Regions from separate parts of the Desulforamulus ruminis DSM 2154 genome, predicted to be linked through region 2. Evidence: riboswitches for the same ligand, from Rfam matches in the RefSeq annotation. Region 2 holds a riboswitch; the other holds the start of a gene.

Region 1 (7,716 bases), 130 kb from region 2:
AATGGCATAGATACCCGGCACGCTGGTGCGCAGCCGGCTATCCACCTGGACTGCCCCCCGGTCGTTAAACTGAACGCCCAATTCCGCCAGGCCTTGCTCTGCTAAATTCATGGTACGTCCAATGGAAATCAGTATTTTATCCGCCACCAATTCTTCGCCGTTCTCCAACAACGCCATCACTTTATCTGCGGTTTTGGTTACAGCCGTTATTTTGGACTTGGTCTTAACCGTAATGCCGCGTTTTTTCAAAATGCTTTGCATCTGTCTCTGAACATCCCGGTCTACTGTGGATAACAGGGTCGGCAGGGCTTCCACAATGGTGATCTTAACTCCCAGCTCGGCAAAGATGCAGGCAAATTCACAGCCAATCACACCGCCGCCGATAATTAACATTTCCCCGGGCAGTTCTGTCAGGTTGAGGATTTCATCGGAGGTCATCACCCGCTGTCCGTCATAGCCCAGGGCGGGAATCAAAGCCGGGCGGGTGCCGGTGGCCAAGATAATGTTTTCTGCATCTAAGACCATCTCACCGCCGTCCTTTAAGTCCACCTTAACCTGACCGGGGGCGACAATACGACCGGCGCCCTGAATCACCTCCACTTTGTTCTTCTTCAGCAGATATTGCACTCCACCCACCAGTTTGTTTACCACCTGATCCTTGCGCTCCTTCATCCGCCCATAATCCACCGCTATCTGGCCAACCTGAATCCCCAGTTCCTCCGACCGGCGGATAGCAGCCACTAAAGCGGCCTGACTTACCAGCGCTTTGGTGGGAATACATCCCCAATTTAAACATGTGCCGCCCACCTGATCTTTTTCCACCAAAGCCACTTTAGCTCCCAATTTGGCGGCCCGGATGGCTGCTACATAGCCGCCGGGCCCCCCGCCTATAATTACGATGCGATAGTTCAAGATAACACCTCCAGGTATTAATATACCTTAATAAATGGGATATTTAACACATATTTCATTCACCCTTTGCTTCAGTTCCTCTGCTTTTTCATTAAATTGATCTGAAAGAGCCGTGTTAATAATGCCGGCGACCTCGGCCATCTCCGCTTCTTTAAATCCTCGGGTGGTCACGGCCGGTGTGCCGATTCGGATGCCGCTGGTAACAAAGGGACTGAGCGGCTCAAAGGGGATGGTATTTTTATTGACGGTCACCCCAATCTCATCCAATCTTTTCTCAGCTTCTTTTCCGGTCATATTCCGATTGCGCAGATCCACCAGGATCAAGTGAGTATCCGTCCCGCCGGATACCAGGGTAAAACCGGCTTTTTGCAGTTCTTGGGCTAGAAATGAAGCATTTTTTAACACCTGTTTTTGATAATCTATAAAACCGGGTTTTAACGCTTCGCCAAAGGCAACTGCTTTGGCCGCAATCACATGCATCAGCGGTCCGCCCTGGGTACCGGGAAAAACGGCCTTGTTAACCGCCGAAGCATAATCCTTTTTACACAGAATCATGCCGCCTCTGGGTCCCCGCAAGGTTTTATGGGTGGTGGTAGTCACAAAATCAGCGTAGGGAACGGGGCTCATATGCAGGCCTGCTGCCACCAGCCCGGCAATGTGCGCCATATCCACTAAAAGGAGGGCACCCACTTCATCGGCAATTTCCCTGAACCTTTGAAAATCAATGGTCCTGGGATAGGCGCTGGTGCCTGCCACGATCATTTTGGGTCTGTATTCCCGGGCCAGGGCCGCAATTTTTTCATAATCCAGCCGGTGGGTTTCGGGATCCACACCATAGGACTTTACTTCAAAGTAGGAACCGGATACATTGGCCGGACTGCCGTGGGTTAGATGCCCTCCATCATTCAAATTTTGCCCCATAATCTTGTCCCCGGGTTTTAGAACCGCAAAGTACACGGCAAAATTGGCCTGAGCCCCGGAATGGGGCTGCACATTAATATGTTCCCCGCCAAATAATTTCTGGGCTCTTTGTATGGCTAGATTCTCCATCTTATCCACATATTCGCAACCGCCATAATATCTTTTACCCGGGTAACCTTCCGCATATTTATTGGTTAAGACACTGCCCTGAGCCGCCATCACCACCTGGGAGGTAAAATTCTCCGAAGCAATTAATTCAATCTTACGATTTTGACGCATCCTTTCCAATTCTACAATTTCAGCCGCTTCGGGATCTTGCATTAAGTAGTTCACTATTTTCTTCCCCCTTTTTATCATCCTTGGTTATTTAAGCTTCGCCCTTAGGCAGGGCTGCCTTACTGCCTTTCATCCAAGTTTCCTACCGTCAGGATCCCTCCTGCCCTTTCTCCCTTGGGCCCTAATGAACAGGATTTTCAATATGTATCAACCTCCCTCCCAAAGGATTTGTTCTTGACTGCAAAATAAAAGGACAGAGGAAACAGTCTTTGCTGTTTCCTCTGTCCTTTAACCTGAAAGATTCACCTCTTGCGAAGCTATCCCCTTGGGTGTTTCATAAAACTTGCCGCCTCATGAAAACTCTCCAGAGTATCGTCTGAATACAGTACTTTTACCTGAGAGTTTCAAAACCGGTTTCGCTTCACCGCTCCTTTACTCCTTCGGCGCCTCAGCCAGAGGTCTCTCCCGTATTCTTCATCCGATTTTATTTGGTTTTATATGGTCGGGTGCTTAATTAAGCCAAATCTTTTAAGAAGATTTTTACCGCACGGCCTTTTTGCCGTTCTCAATATCCTTTGTAACAGATATTTTATTATATCATAATGATCCCTGTCTGTCTTATCAAAATCATTGCTGGGTTTTGTGTGGGCAACACCGGCTAGATGCAAAGGATTTCTCTTTCTAACACGAACTGCATTCAAACTTAACATAGAAGGTGGTTCCTTTGGGTCCGGTATCAATACTGATGGTGGCATTGTGACGGGCGGCAATACTGTAACAAATACCAAGCCCTAAACCCGTTCCGTAGTCTTTTGTGGTAAAGAAAGGGGTTCCCAGCTTTTCTAAATACTCCGGTTTAATTCCCTCGCCCTGGTCCTGGACCACCAGCACCAGGTGATTGGGGTCCCTATAGGTTCTGATGGTTAAATAACCCCCACTCTGCTGCATTGCCTCCAAGCCATTACGGCACAGATTTAATATGAGCTGACGGATTTCATTTTCATTTAATAAGATATCCGGTATCTCGCTGATATCAATCTGCAGGTTTTTGTCCTGATTGGCAGCATCCGCTTTAATTAAAGGGATCAAGCTGCTAATAATATGATTAAGATTTTGTACTTCCAAGCCTGTGGGCTTGCTTCTGCCAATGGATAAAAACTCAGTAATAATTAAGTTCGCCCGGTCCAGCTCTTCAATCATTAAGTCGTAATAACTTTTATATCGGCTCTCTTTTTCACGCAGCATCTGTAAGAACCCCCGGATGGTTGTCATGGGATTTCTTACTTCATGACTGATGCCGGCAGCCATTTCCCCGATTAAATTTAATCGGTCTAATTTTATTAATTCATTTTCATAACGTTTTCTCTCAGTGATATCCTGCATAATCCCCTGGATGGCATAGGATTTGCCTTCTTCATCAAACAGCAATTCAGCATGCTCCTGAACCCAAACCACTTGACCATTACGATGCACCATACGGTACTCAGAGACAAAATCAGTTTTATTTGCAACGCTGTTTCGGAATTCTTCTTCCACACGCTCTTTGTCTTCTATAAAGATGTATTCCATCCAAATCTTCGGTTTACCAAGCCATTCCTCAGCAAAAAATCCTAATACCTTATGTAAATACGGATTAATATAGATGGGCTTTTGATCGGGTAATTGTGAGAGATAAACCACCACTGGCAATTGCTCAACCAATGATTTATATTTTCGTTCTGCATTCTCCAGCTTTTTTGCATACTTTTCTAAAGATATAATCATTTCATCAAAGGATTTTGCTAATAAACCAATCTCACCGTCATAGGGTAAGTTGGTCCTTACATTCAAGTTGGCCGAAGACAGTTCCTTGGTTACTTTTACCAGATTATTCAAGGGTCTCAATAGATGCAAAGTTCCACTAATTAGAATTAAAGCTACGGAGGCTAAGGTAACAATAATAATGACGGTAATGTTTTTTTGCAATATACCGTTGGAGGTAGTATATACTACATGCTTGGGAATACCGGAATAAATGTATAAAGCTCTATCATTGTTAGGAAAGCTACTTAAGGGAGTAAAGGAATAAATTCTCTCTGTTCCATCAACCCCCAAGGCTTGTATGCTTTTTACATTACCCTTAACCACAGCATCTCTTAAGGCCTCGGGAACCGTTCTCCCTGTCCAGCGATCATTATCGGGAAAGCGGGCCAGGATTTTTCCCTTTCCATCACATAAAGTTAAGCTGGAACCTTCAGGTAGCTTGTACTGCCAGGCAATATCGGTAAGATAACTTAATTTGAGCCCGGTAAAAAGAACCCCGTTCACCTTTCCATTATGGTCCATAACGGGATAACAAAAGGTAATCACCGTTTGACCGGTTATCGGTCCCACATAATATTCTCCAATAGAGAACCTACCGGTTTGCAATGCCCGTTGGAATGCGGGCCTTGCAAAAAAATTGAGTGGTTCCGTAGATTGAGGGGCGCTGCAAATTAGATTACCTTTTACATCAAGCATCCCTATAATAGAATATTCGGGATGTTCCGCAAGTAACGAACGATATAGTTCATTACTCCAATCTATATTTAGCACTTGAGGATTTAAAGCCAAGAGTTGCAGCATTTGTTTGGTGCATTTTATAGTTCTATTGTAATTTTCAGTAGCCTGAGTGACTAATCGCTTGGTATTCTCTTGGGCTTGCGTTACTTCCACCTTACGATATTCTGAAAACGTATATGACAGTAAGAGAATCACCGGCATAATAATTACTAGAACCAAAGTAATTAATTTACTCTTAATACTAGCCTTGCTGAATCTTCTTATCATTTTAAACCTCATCGTTTTAATATGTAAAAAATTTACAATAAATTAATAATTTTCAAAAAAAAAATATATCACTGGAAGTCCACAATAATCAAGGATAAAGGCAGTCGATTTATGTCGCGTAGTTAAAAAATAAGTTGAAGCATTACTCTAAATGTGTTTTCAAGTCTATTTTTAAGAAAAGAAAAGGAAGGTTTAACGCCTTCCCTTCTTTTACTTTCTATGCTTTTTAAACTGAAGGACAAGGTTTTAATGCTATTTTAAAATTAAAGTCCACAGTTTTTCGTTAATTTATAGTTAGAATACTACTACTATAAGAGCTGAAATTCATTTTTGTGCTTTTTTTCACCTTGAGGATCCTATAGTAAATATAGATGAAGAAAATCAAAATGTAAAGGTATACAAACCGACCACTTCACCGCTTTTTCGACCTTTTAGTGATGTCAATGAAAAAAACCAGTTAGTGACAACCCCCAAATTATATTCTTCTCAGCACTAATCAAAAAAATTGCCGCCACCTCTGCTAGCCTTTTTCCTCCTTCTCCTTTAGTAGACCATAATACTTATTCAGCACTCTGTTCAATTCCTCACTGGCCTCAACTACCTCAGGGTCGGTCAATAGCTTACCCTCACTCTCATTGTGCAGCTTCCTTCTTAGTTCGTCGATGAGTCGCAAAATGCCCTTCAGATCCTGTGGCATACCGATCCCTCCCAAGGTTTTGATATAGCATGCCCGGTGGAAAAATAAGAAAACCCTGTCCTGCAACATTTTGGCCACAAAACAATAAAAAGCTCACCCTTCTTGGGGTAAGCTTTTTCTGAATCTCTCTATAATTGGTGCCCGGGGCCGGGGTCGAACCGGCACGGTCGTGAAACCGCAGGATTTTAAGTCCTGTGCGTCTGCCTATTCCGCCACCCGGGCAAAGATTTTCTGTTTTTGAGTATAACAACTGCCGAGGGTATTTGTCAATAATTCGATTCCAAAGGGAATAAAATGGCGGAGCTGACGGGAGTCGAACCCGCGATCTCCTGCGTGACAGGCAGGCATGTTAGGCCACTACACCACAGCTCCAAAAAAGTGGAGCGGAAGACGGGATTCGAACCCGCGACCCTCGCCTTGGCAAGGCGATGCTCTACCACTGAGCCACTTCCGCACTTCTCGCGACAAATATTAATATATCATACCGGATACAAGCAAGTCAATATCCAACCGATAGAGTTACTCCCTATATCTACGATTAAAACCAATGATGGTGGCGGCTAAAGCAGCGGTTACCGCGAGAAACATAAAAATTAAATCGGTTCTGCTTAACTGGCTATAAAAGTTTAACATTGAGTCCATAGAAACACATCCTGATCTTTTTATTGAGTATACCATTACTTTCCTGTTGGTAAAAGTATAACCCTACTTGCTACCATTAACACACACAAAATATTTACTTAACTTTCTTAATATGGAAGGAATTTCCTTTTTGGTGCAGAATCTTTTATTTAAAGTGGTAAAAGGAGGTTTTCATGGATGTTATTCAGACAGTACCGGGACATTGTAGATAGGATCAGCCGGTTGGATAAACCCTTGTCTATGTTGACCCGATCAGAAAGAAACGAAGTCCTGGATCTATCTGTGCGGCAGGAAGAGCTGGAAAAACATATCGGCGAACAGGTGCAAAAGGGTTTTCGGGATTTGCGCAACGGTCTGGAGGTTGTATCCGAATGGGTTCAATTAATGGAAGAAGACAGCATTAAAGCCCTGGGAGTGGAGGGAACTCCGGAAGAAGTATTGGCCCTGGAGGAAACCTTGGTTCAACTTCATTCCCTGAACACTCAAATATCCGCCCTCACACTGGCGCAGTATCCGTCCTGTAAAGAGGCCGTGAATAATAAGGATGGAATAAAAGCGAGGACTCCGGAATCTGTTGAAGAAAAACCCCTGCTGCCGGTTATACAGTCCACCATTGAGATGGAAGATAAAGAAGGGGTCATCTCCAGAGTTCTTAAAGAGGTTTCCCACACAGTTTATGACGCAGCGCCAACCTTTCATACCGAAATTTTTAATGAACCAAGAATCGCCATACAAAAAAGCCGGCCTAAAAAGAGAAAAAGGCTGTAAGAAGTTCGGTTTCGCCGAACTTCTTCTTATCCCACTAATAAAAAACACCTGCTATAGCAGGTGGTGTGAACAATATAATGGAGGCGGCACCCAGATTTGAACTGGGGAATGGAGGATTTGCAGTCCTCTGCCTTACCACTTGGCTATGCCGCCATAACAAGTGGAGCGGAAGACGGGATTCGAACCCGCGACCCTCGCCTTGGCAAGGCGATGCTCTACCACTGAGCCACTTCCGCCTGTTTAAAATGGTGCCTCGAGCCGGAATCGAACCAGCGACACGCGGATTTTCAGTCCGCTGCTCTACCAACTGAGCTATCGAGGCGCTGACAATTATAAAATTTATCATAATTTAAAACTTAAATCAAGACCGATTTTTTACCATTACAGGATTATGAACCGGTACTGCCGAATCCTCCTCGACCTCTCTCGGTTTCACTGAGTTCTTCGCATTCAACCAGTTCAATATCCGGCAGTGTATGAATAATCGCCTGGGCAATTCGATCGCCGGCCTGGAAAAATACTTCATGGGTTCCGGCATTGTACATTAAAATCATGACTTCACCCCGGTAGTCCGAATCCACAACACCCACCGCATTGCTCAAAGTAATGCCATGTTTTTTAGCATTGCCGCTGCGGGGGTAAATAAGCATGACATAACCGGGGGGAATCTCAAAAGCCAACCCTGTATGGGT
Region 2 (7,716 bases):
GTTGATTAAGCGGGTGCTGGCGGCCTATGAGGACTACGAGTTCCATGTGGTTTATCATGCCATTCACAATTACTGTGTGCTGGATCTCAGCGCCTTTTATCTGGATATTATCAAGGACCGTTTATATACGGCGGTGCCCGCCTCCCTTGAACGCCGGGCTGCCCAGACGGTACTTTGCGAAGTGCTGGATGCCCTGGTGCGGCTGCTGGTGCCGGTTTTAACCTTCACCACCGAAGAAATCTACCGGCACATGCCGGTTGCCGGTGAAAGGCTGGCCAGTGTTCAAATGCTGGATATGCCTGAAGCCAATGTGGAATATATTGATGTGGAGTTGGAGAAAAAGTGGGACCGGGTAAAGGAGATCCGTAAAGAAGTTTTGAAGGTGCTGGAAACCGCCCGTCAGAACAAAATTATCGGCAACGCCCTGGAGGCCCAAGTGGATCTTTACGCCCACGGGGACACGGCCGAGTTCCTTCGGGCTATGGCTGCTGAACTGGCCACCATTTTTATTGTTTCCGGCGTATCTCTGCATCCCCTGGCGGAAGCACCTGCTGAAGCTGCCCGAGCGGAAGGAATGGAACTGGCGGTGGCGGTGGCCCCTGCCGGCGGCGCCAAATGCGAGCGTTGTTGGATGTATGCCGAAGGGATTGGCAGTGATCCTGAAAACCCGACCCTCTGCCCCCGTTGTGCCGGCGTGGTGCAGGAACATCACCAAGTGTAACAATATTTAAGAGAGCGAACTCCAGGGTTCGCTCTCTCATGTTTTTTCTATGGAATTTCTATTTTATGCCCTGCCTCAGGGCATCCAGATCAATTAACCCCTTTTTGGCCCGCTGGGTGATGATTCCCCCAATACGTCCCGACTCTATGGAAGTTAACCCACCCCAACCTTCGCGCCGAACCTTTTCAGCCAGACCCAGTTCTTCGGCGATTTCCAATTTCAACAGATCCATGGGGGTAGGCTTTTTTTCTTTTTTAGCCCGGGATTTCATTTTTTCCTTTGAATTCTTAATTCCTGCGTTCATACTGCCTCCTTGAAGCGGAAACCCTCCCCAAGGGAGGGCTGGATTTTAAAAATCAAGGTATTCGGTGTATCATAGGGTATAATGCCCTCCTATGGCCCCCAAAATACATTCGAAATTCCATACGTTGCTGTGGATGCAGTGATGAATCCAGGGATAAGGAGAAAATAAGAGGGCCTTTGCGGCCCACTAAAAATAAATTTATCCAGCTTACCGATCAGAAGCATGTTGATTAATGCCAGGGCAGGGGCAGCTTCCGGGGCAGGTACATTTCCCTCCGAAATGATACCCTAGGAAATACCCGGATAAAAGCAAAATAACAACACCAAAGACAGTAACAATAGTCTTTTTATCAATCATTCTATTCACCCCCTAGTAGGATGAATATTGGCTTTTATTCTAAATAATTCCAATTTGAAAAAATAAATAAAAAGGTCTTCTTAAATGACGAAACCCCCCCGAAGGAGGGTTTCTTTAGACAAAGCCCATAAAAACTGTGCACCGATCACAGGGTTTACCGTATAGCCAACGGCAATCTTTCGATTGCCTGCGGCCATTGGAAAACCCGCGATGATCTTGTCGATCATTACAGATCGAAAGTCTGAAATCATCATTGATAAAAACAGACCACGAATCCTTAACCCATAAAGGAGGATTATTTCGATACTGTAATCATCTTGGCTCAGCCTTATGAACTTTGATGCTGGTAGTATAACCCCGGCAGGAACAAACTATTAATGAATCCGGTTGGTAATATTTTCTGTAAAATTATAAAAATATTTTTTCATTAAGAGGATTTTGGCAGGACTAAAAAGAATAAGGCCAAAGTGGAAAGATCAATAAAACTGCGGATGATGGCCGTGGGAGAGACCCTTGCGGGGGCGCCGAAGGAGCAAACCGGTTTCTTGAGGGAGAAACCCGTTAAACTCTCAGGCAAAAGGACTGTGGCCGGACGTACCTCTGGAGAGTTCCTGCATAAGATGGACCAGCGGGACACCAAAGGGGAAACTTCTCGGAGAAGTCATCTCTCAGGTTAAAGGACAGAGTTTATACCGGCAGCGGTATAACTCCGTCCTTTTATATTCCCGGCTTGGCGTAAGATGTTGAAGCCCGGAACATACTAAACTTAGGAGGTGACGTGGTGGCAGACATGAAAGTAACGCCTCTCTACAATGTCCACCAGCGTGCAGGAGCTAAAATGGTTGAATTCGGGGGTTGGCTGATGCCAATCCAGTATGAGGGAATTTTGAAAGAGCATCAGGCTGTGAGAACGGCCGCCGGATTATTTGATGTTTCCCATATGGGGGAAATCGAAATTACCGGGCAAGAGGCGGCTTCCTTTATACAAAGAATGATTACCAATGATTTGACCCGCTTGAGTCCCGGCGGGGCCCTTTACACGCCCATGTGCCATCCCGGAGGCGGTACGGTGGATGATTTACTGGTCTATAGGCTGGAAGATCACCGCTACCTGCTGGTGGTCAATGCTTCCAATGTGGCCAAAGATTATCAATGGCTTAAGGATCATGCCCCGGAAGGCGTAAAGGTGACCGACGTTTCCGAGAGCACCGTTCAATTGGCTCTTCAGGGGCCTTTGGCCTTAAAAATTTTGCAAAAATTAACTTCTGTTAACCTCAGTGAAATAAAATATTTTTACTTTGTGCATGGTCCGGTAGAAGGGGTGCCCTGCTTAATCTCCCGTACCGGATATACCGGTGAGGACGGCTTTGAGCTTTATTTTGCGGCGGAGCAGGCTGAAAAAGTCTGGCAGGCCATCTTAGACGCCGGGGTGGAGGAAGGGGTTAAACCCGTTGGCCTGGGGGCCAGAGACACCCTGCGCTTTGAAGCCTGCCTGGCCTTGTATGGTCACGAATTAAGCGACAGTATTTCACCCCTTATGGCCGGACTGGGCTGGACCGTAAAGTTTAACAAGGGCGAGTTTGTAGGCCGGGAAAACCTGCTTAAAGAGAAGGAAGCGGGAATCAGTCATAAACTGGTGGGCCTGGAAATGCTGGACCGGGGGATTCCCCGCCAGGGCTATCCTGTCAACAGGGAGGGCCGGGAGGTGGGCTGGATTACCTCCGGAACCTTTGCACCCACCCTGGGGAAAAACCTGGGGTTAGCGTATGTTCTGGCACAGTGGGCGGAAATCGGCAGCGAACTGGACGTAGTGGTTCGCGGCAAGCCGTTAAAGGCCCGGGTTGTGCCTAAACCATTTTATAAACGGGAGGTCTAATGAATGAATATACCAGCGGAATTAAAGTACAGCAAAGAGCACGAGTGGGTTAAAGTTGAAGGAAACCGGGCCACCATCGGCATCACGGATTTTGCCCAGGAGTCCCTGGGAGACATCGTATTTGTGGAACTGCCCGCTGTAGGGGATGAATTGGAAAGGGAAGAGACCTTCGGGGTGGTGGAGTCTGTAAAAACCGCCAGCGATTTATATTCCCCGGTGAGCGGCAAAGTGGTGGAAATCAACGAAGAACCGGTGGATTCCCCCGAAGTGGTCAATCAGGACCCCTATGGCAAGGGCTGGATGATCGTGATTGAAATGACGGAGCCGGCTCAACTGGATGATTTAATGACCTCGGAACAATATAAAGCTATGGTGGAAGAAGGGAACTAGTTTGCATTATATTCCGCATACCGCCCGGGAACGCCGGCAAATGCTTGCGGCCCTGGGCCTTGATAGCACGGATCAATTATTCCAGGATATTCCCCGGGAGCTTCTTTTTAATGGCGAGCTCCGGGTGGAGGGCGGGTGGTCGGAAATGGAACTGGCCGGTCATCTGTCCGGCCTGGCCAGAATGAACTCCGGCACCGACGAGCTGGTTTGCTTTTTGGGGGCCGGGGCTTACGATCACTATATCCCCAGTGCGGTGAAACATGTTTTGTCCAGATCGGAATTTTATACCGCTTATACTCCTTACCAGCCGGAAATCAGTCAGGGCGTTTTACAATCCATCTTTGAATACCAAAGTATGATTTGTCTGCTCACGGGCATGGATGTGGCCAATGCCTCCATGTATGACGGAGCCAGCGCCCTGGCCGAAGGGGCGCTGATGGCCTGCGCCGCCACCAAAAGAGATGCGGTGGTGGTGGCCAGAACCGTACACCCTGAGTACAGAGAAGTTCTCCGTACCTACATGTTTGGCCCCGGGGTGGCAGTAAAGGAAGTTCCTTTCCGGGACGGAGTCACCCCCGTAGAAGAAGTAATTCAACAGTTGGATAAGAATACCGCTGCTTTACTGGTGCAGTATCCCAACTTTTTCGGAAGCATGGAAGATTTAAACGGTCTGGCTGAGGCAGCCCATGCCGTGGGCGCCCTGCTGGTGGTTTGCGCCGATCCCATTGCCCTGGGTCTGCTTCAGGCACCGGGTTCCTGCGGCGCCGATATTGTGGTGGGAGAAGGCCAGTCCCTGGGCATTCCCCTTTCTTACGGCGGTCCCCATCTGGGTTTTCTGGCCTGCAAAGAAAAGCTTATGAGGAGGATGCCCGGCCGTATTGTGGGTCAAACGGTGGATGTGGAGGGCCGCAGGAGTTTTGTTTTAACCCTGCAGGCCAGAGAACAGCACATCCGCCGGGAAAAGGCCACTTCCAATATCTGCTCCAATCAGGCTTTGTGCGCCCTGGCGGCCACCGTTTATCTGAGCCTGGTGGGCCGGGAAGGCCTGCGCCGGGTGGCGGAATTATGCCTGCAGAAAATAGCCTATGCCAAAAAACTTTTGTCCGGCGTGTCCGGCTGCCGGCTGCCCTGGCATTCTCCTACCTTTAAAGAGTTTGTGGTTAAAACCGGACCGTCTCCCCGGGAAGTAAACCGCCGTCTGCTGCAGCAAGGCATCCTCGGCGGTTTGGATCTTGAACCCTATTACCCGGAATTGGCCGGGCACATGCTGATCTGCGTCACTGAAAAACGGACCCGGCAGGAAATTGAAAGCCTGGCGGAAAGACTGGGGGCTATGTCATGACCGAAAAATTAATTTTTGAATTGAGCACCCCCGGACGGCAGGGGATCGTCCTTCCGGAGGCCGACGTACCCTTGGTGGCGCCCGGTGAATTAGTGCCTGCCGGTTATCTCCGGGAAGAGACGCCGACCCTGCCGGAAGTCAGTGAACTGGATGCCGTGCGCCACTTTACCCGTCTTTCCCGCATGAATTTTGGCGTGGATGTGGGTTTTTACCCCCTCGGTTCCTGCACCATGAAGTATAATGCCAAGGTGGCGGAGGATGCCGCCGGTTTACCCGGCTTTGCCAGCCTCCATCCTTACCAGCCGGAGGAGTTAAGCCAGGGGGCGCTGAGGCTGATGTACGAAACCCAGCGGGACCTGGCTGAAATTACCGGCATGGATGAGTTTACCCTGCAGCCGGCGGCCGGAGCCCACGGCGAAATGACCGGTATGCTGATTATTAAAGCCTATCTGGCCAGTAAAGGGGAAACCCAGCGCACCAAGGTGATTGTTCCGGATTCCGCCCACGGGACCAATCCGGCCACCGCCACCCTTTGCGGGTTTAAAGTGGTGGAAGTGAAATCCGATGCCCGGGGCGGCGTGGATCTGGAGGCCCTGCGCAAGGTGCTGGGTCCGGATGTGGCGGCCCTCATGCTAACCAATCCCAGCACCCTGGGCCTATTTGAAGATAATATCCGGGAAATCGCCGACCTGGTGCATCAGGCCGGAGGCCTGCTTTATTATGACGGCGCCAATCTCAATGCCGTTATGGGTTATGCCCGACCCGGCGACATGGGGTTTGACGTGGTTCATTTAAACCTCCATAAAACCTTCGGCACACCCCACGGCGGCGGTGGACCCGGTTCCGGGCCGGTGGGCGTTAAGGCCGCACTGGCGCCTTTCTTACCCAAACCGGTGGTGGAAGAAAAGGAAGGCCTCTATGTCCTTAACCATTGCCGGCCCCAGTCCATTGGCCGCGTAAAGGCCTTCTACGGCAATTTTGGCGTGGTGGTTAAAGCCTATACCTATATCCGGGCCTTGGGCGGCCGGGGACTGAAAGCCGTTTCCGAGCACGCCGTGCTCAATGCCAATTATTTAATGGCCTGCTTAAAGGATCATCTTACCATTGCCTATCCCAGAACCTGCATGCATGAGTTTGTGGCTTCTCCCCTCAAGGAACTCAGGGAAAAGGGCGTCAAAACCCTGGATCTGGCCAAGGGACTGCTGGATTACGGCTATCACCCTCCCACCGTATATTTTCCGTTAATTGTTGAGGAGGCCTTGATGGTGGAACCCACTGAAACGGAAAGTAAAGAAACCCTGGATGCCTTTGCCCAAAACCTTATCAAGGTGCTGGAAGAAGCGGCGGAAAATCCGGAAAGGTTAAAGGAAGCGCCCTATACCACACCGGTACGCAGGCTGGATGAAGTGGCCGCCGCCCGCAAGCCGGTATTGAAGTGGCAGCCCGAGTAATTTTGGGACAGACCCCCGGTTGCCAAGAGCTTTTTTAATATGTTATACTGACTCCGTCAGGCCATCGCAAAAAGGCCAGGCCGGTTTAGGCAGCGGAATGAAACAATCCCGCGGGACTTCATCTGACCCTCAAAAGATGAGGTCCCGCGGGTTTTGTTTTGTAAATCAGAAAATTTTGTAAATACCATGGCTCGGTCATTTTTGTCGAAGACTTGATACGTCAAGTTTCTTTTAGGAGGATCACCGTGAACATTCAGGATAAAAAACTAAAAGTGGCCCGCCTTTCCATTTTTTCCAATACTTTTTTAACCCTAGGCAAACTTTGGGTTGGTTTGGTCATGGGCTCGGTGGGTGTCATTTCGGAAGCAATCCACTCGGGATTGGATCTGGTGGCCTCACTGGTTGCTTTTATGGCTGTAAGACAATCGGGAAAACCGGCCGATAAGAAACACCCTTACGGTCACGGAAAATTTGAAAATCTGGCGGGGATTATTGAAGCCCTGTTGATCTTGGCGGCAGCCATTGGTATTCTGTATCAGGCCATTGAAAAGCTGCTGCAGGGCGGTGGAGAAGTTCATTCCCTGGGCTTGGGTGCGGTGGTGATGGGGATTTCAGCGGTGGTTAACTTTGTCATTTCCCAAAGGCTGATGAAAGTTGGCGCGGAAACCGAATCACCGGCCCTGATCGCCGACGGATGGCACCTGCGGACCGATGTGTACACCTCCCTGGGAGTCTTTGTGGGCCTTGGAGCGATCAAATTAACGGGCTATACCCCGTTGGACCCGATCATTGCCATTGGCGTGAGCCTGCTCATTGTAAAAGCAGCCTTTGACTTAATTAAAGACTCTATTGGCAGCATGCTGGATACCCGTTTACCTCAGCATGAGGAAGAAATGATTAAAAAAGTATTGTCCCGCTATTCGGATCAATTTTTAGAGTATCATGGACTGAGAAGCCGTAAGGCAGGACCCCACCGCCATGTGGATCTGCACCTGGTGGTTCCCCGTCATATTCCGGTGGGGGCCGCTCATATTCTCTGCGATCAAATTGAGGCGGAAATTAAAGCCAATATGCCTGGGGTGGAAGTGCTGATTCATTGCGAGCCTTGTGAATCCCTGGAACAGCCCGGAGAAATCTTCTGCACCCGACCCGGCTGCGGCAAAGACCTAACCGAGTGTCCTAAAGGACGCTGTCCCATTGAAAATAAAAATAACGGCACAGGGAAGGAACCGGGGAGCAGGGGTTGATGGATTTATTTAGAGGCTCTTTTCTTAT

The links. Region 2 has a riboswitch for glycine ahead of gcvT (glycine cleavage system aminomethyltransferase GcvT). Riboswitches for the same ligand answer to the same signal wherever they lie in the genome.
Region 1: it holds a riboswitch for glycine, as region 2 does, so the genes downstream of both, DESRU_RS17145 (serine hydroxymethyltransferase) here and gcvT (glycine cleavage system aminomethyltransferase GcvT) in region 2, are expected to answer to the same signal.

Annotation. Positions count from the first base shown of each region.
Region 1 is NC_015589.1:3,464,309-3,472,024, forward strand. It holds gene lpdA (dihydrolipoyl dehydrogenase) at 1-912, opposite strand, end outside; gene DESRU_RS17145 (serine hydroxymethyltransferase) at 940-2,190, opposite strand; glycine riboswitch at 2,483-2,587, opposite strand; gene DESRU_RS20015 (cache domain-containing protein) at 2,791-4,929, opposite strand; gene DESRU_RS20635 (aspartyl-phosphate phosphatase Spo0E family protein) at 5,438-5,614, opposite strand; tRNA gene DESRU_RS17155 (tRNA-Leu) at 5,750-5,836, opposite strand; tRNA gene DESRU_RS17160 (tRNA-Asp) at 5,910-5,986, opposite strand; tRNA gene DESRU_RS17165 (tRNA-Gly) at 5,994-6,068, opposite strand; gene DESRU_RS21560 (hypothetical protein) at 6,134-6,256, opposite strand; gene DESRU_RS17170 (hypothetical protein) at 6,434-7,024, shown strand; tRNA gene DESRU_RS17175 (tRNA-Cys) at 7,103-7,177, opposite strand; tRNA gene DESRU_RS17180 (tRNA-Gly) at 7,186-7,260, opposite strand; tRNA gene DESRU_RS17185 (tRNA-Phe) at 7,271-7,346, opposite strand; gene dut (dUTP diphosphatase) at 7,414-7,716, opposite strand, start outside.
Region 2 is NC_015589.1:3,334,545-3,342,260, reverse strand. It holds gene ileS (isoleucine--tRNA ligase) at 1-721, shown strand, start outside; gene DESRU_RS16560 (alpha/beta-type small acid-soluble spore protein) at 780-1,025, opposite strand; gene DESRU_RS20990 (hypothetical protein) at 1,233-1,382, opposite strand; gene DESRU_RS20985 (hypothetical protein) at 1,463-1,636, opposite strand; glycine riboswitch at 1,874-1,977, shown strand; glycine riboswitch at 1,981-2,068, shown strand; gene gcvT (glycine cleavage system aminomethyltransferase GcvT) at 2,164-3,258, shown strand; gene gcvH (glycine cleavage system protein GcvH) at 3,262-3,648, shown strand; gene gcvPA (aminomethyl-transferring glycine dehydrogenase subunit GcvPA) at 3,650-4,990, shown strand; gene gcvPB (aminomethyl-transferring glycine dehydrogenase subunit GcvPB) at 4,987-6,441, shown strand; gene DESRU_RS16530 (cation diffusion facilitator family transporter) at 6,687-7,688, shown strand; gene DESRU_RS16525 (hypothetical protein) at 7,694-7,716, opposite strand, start outside.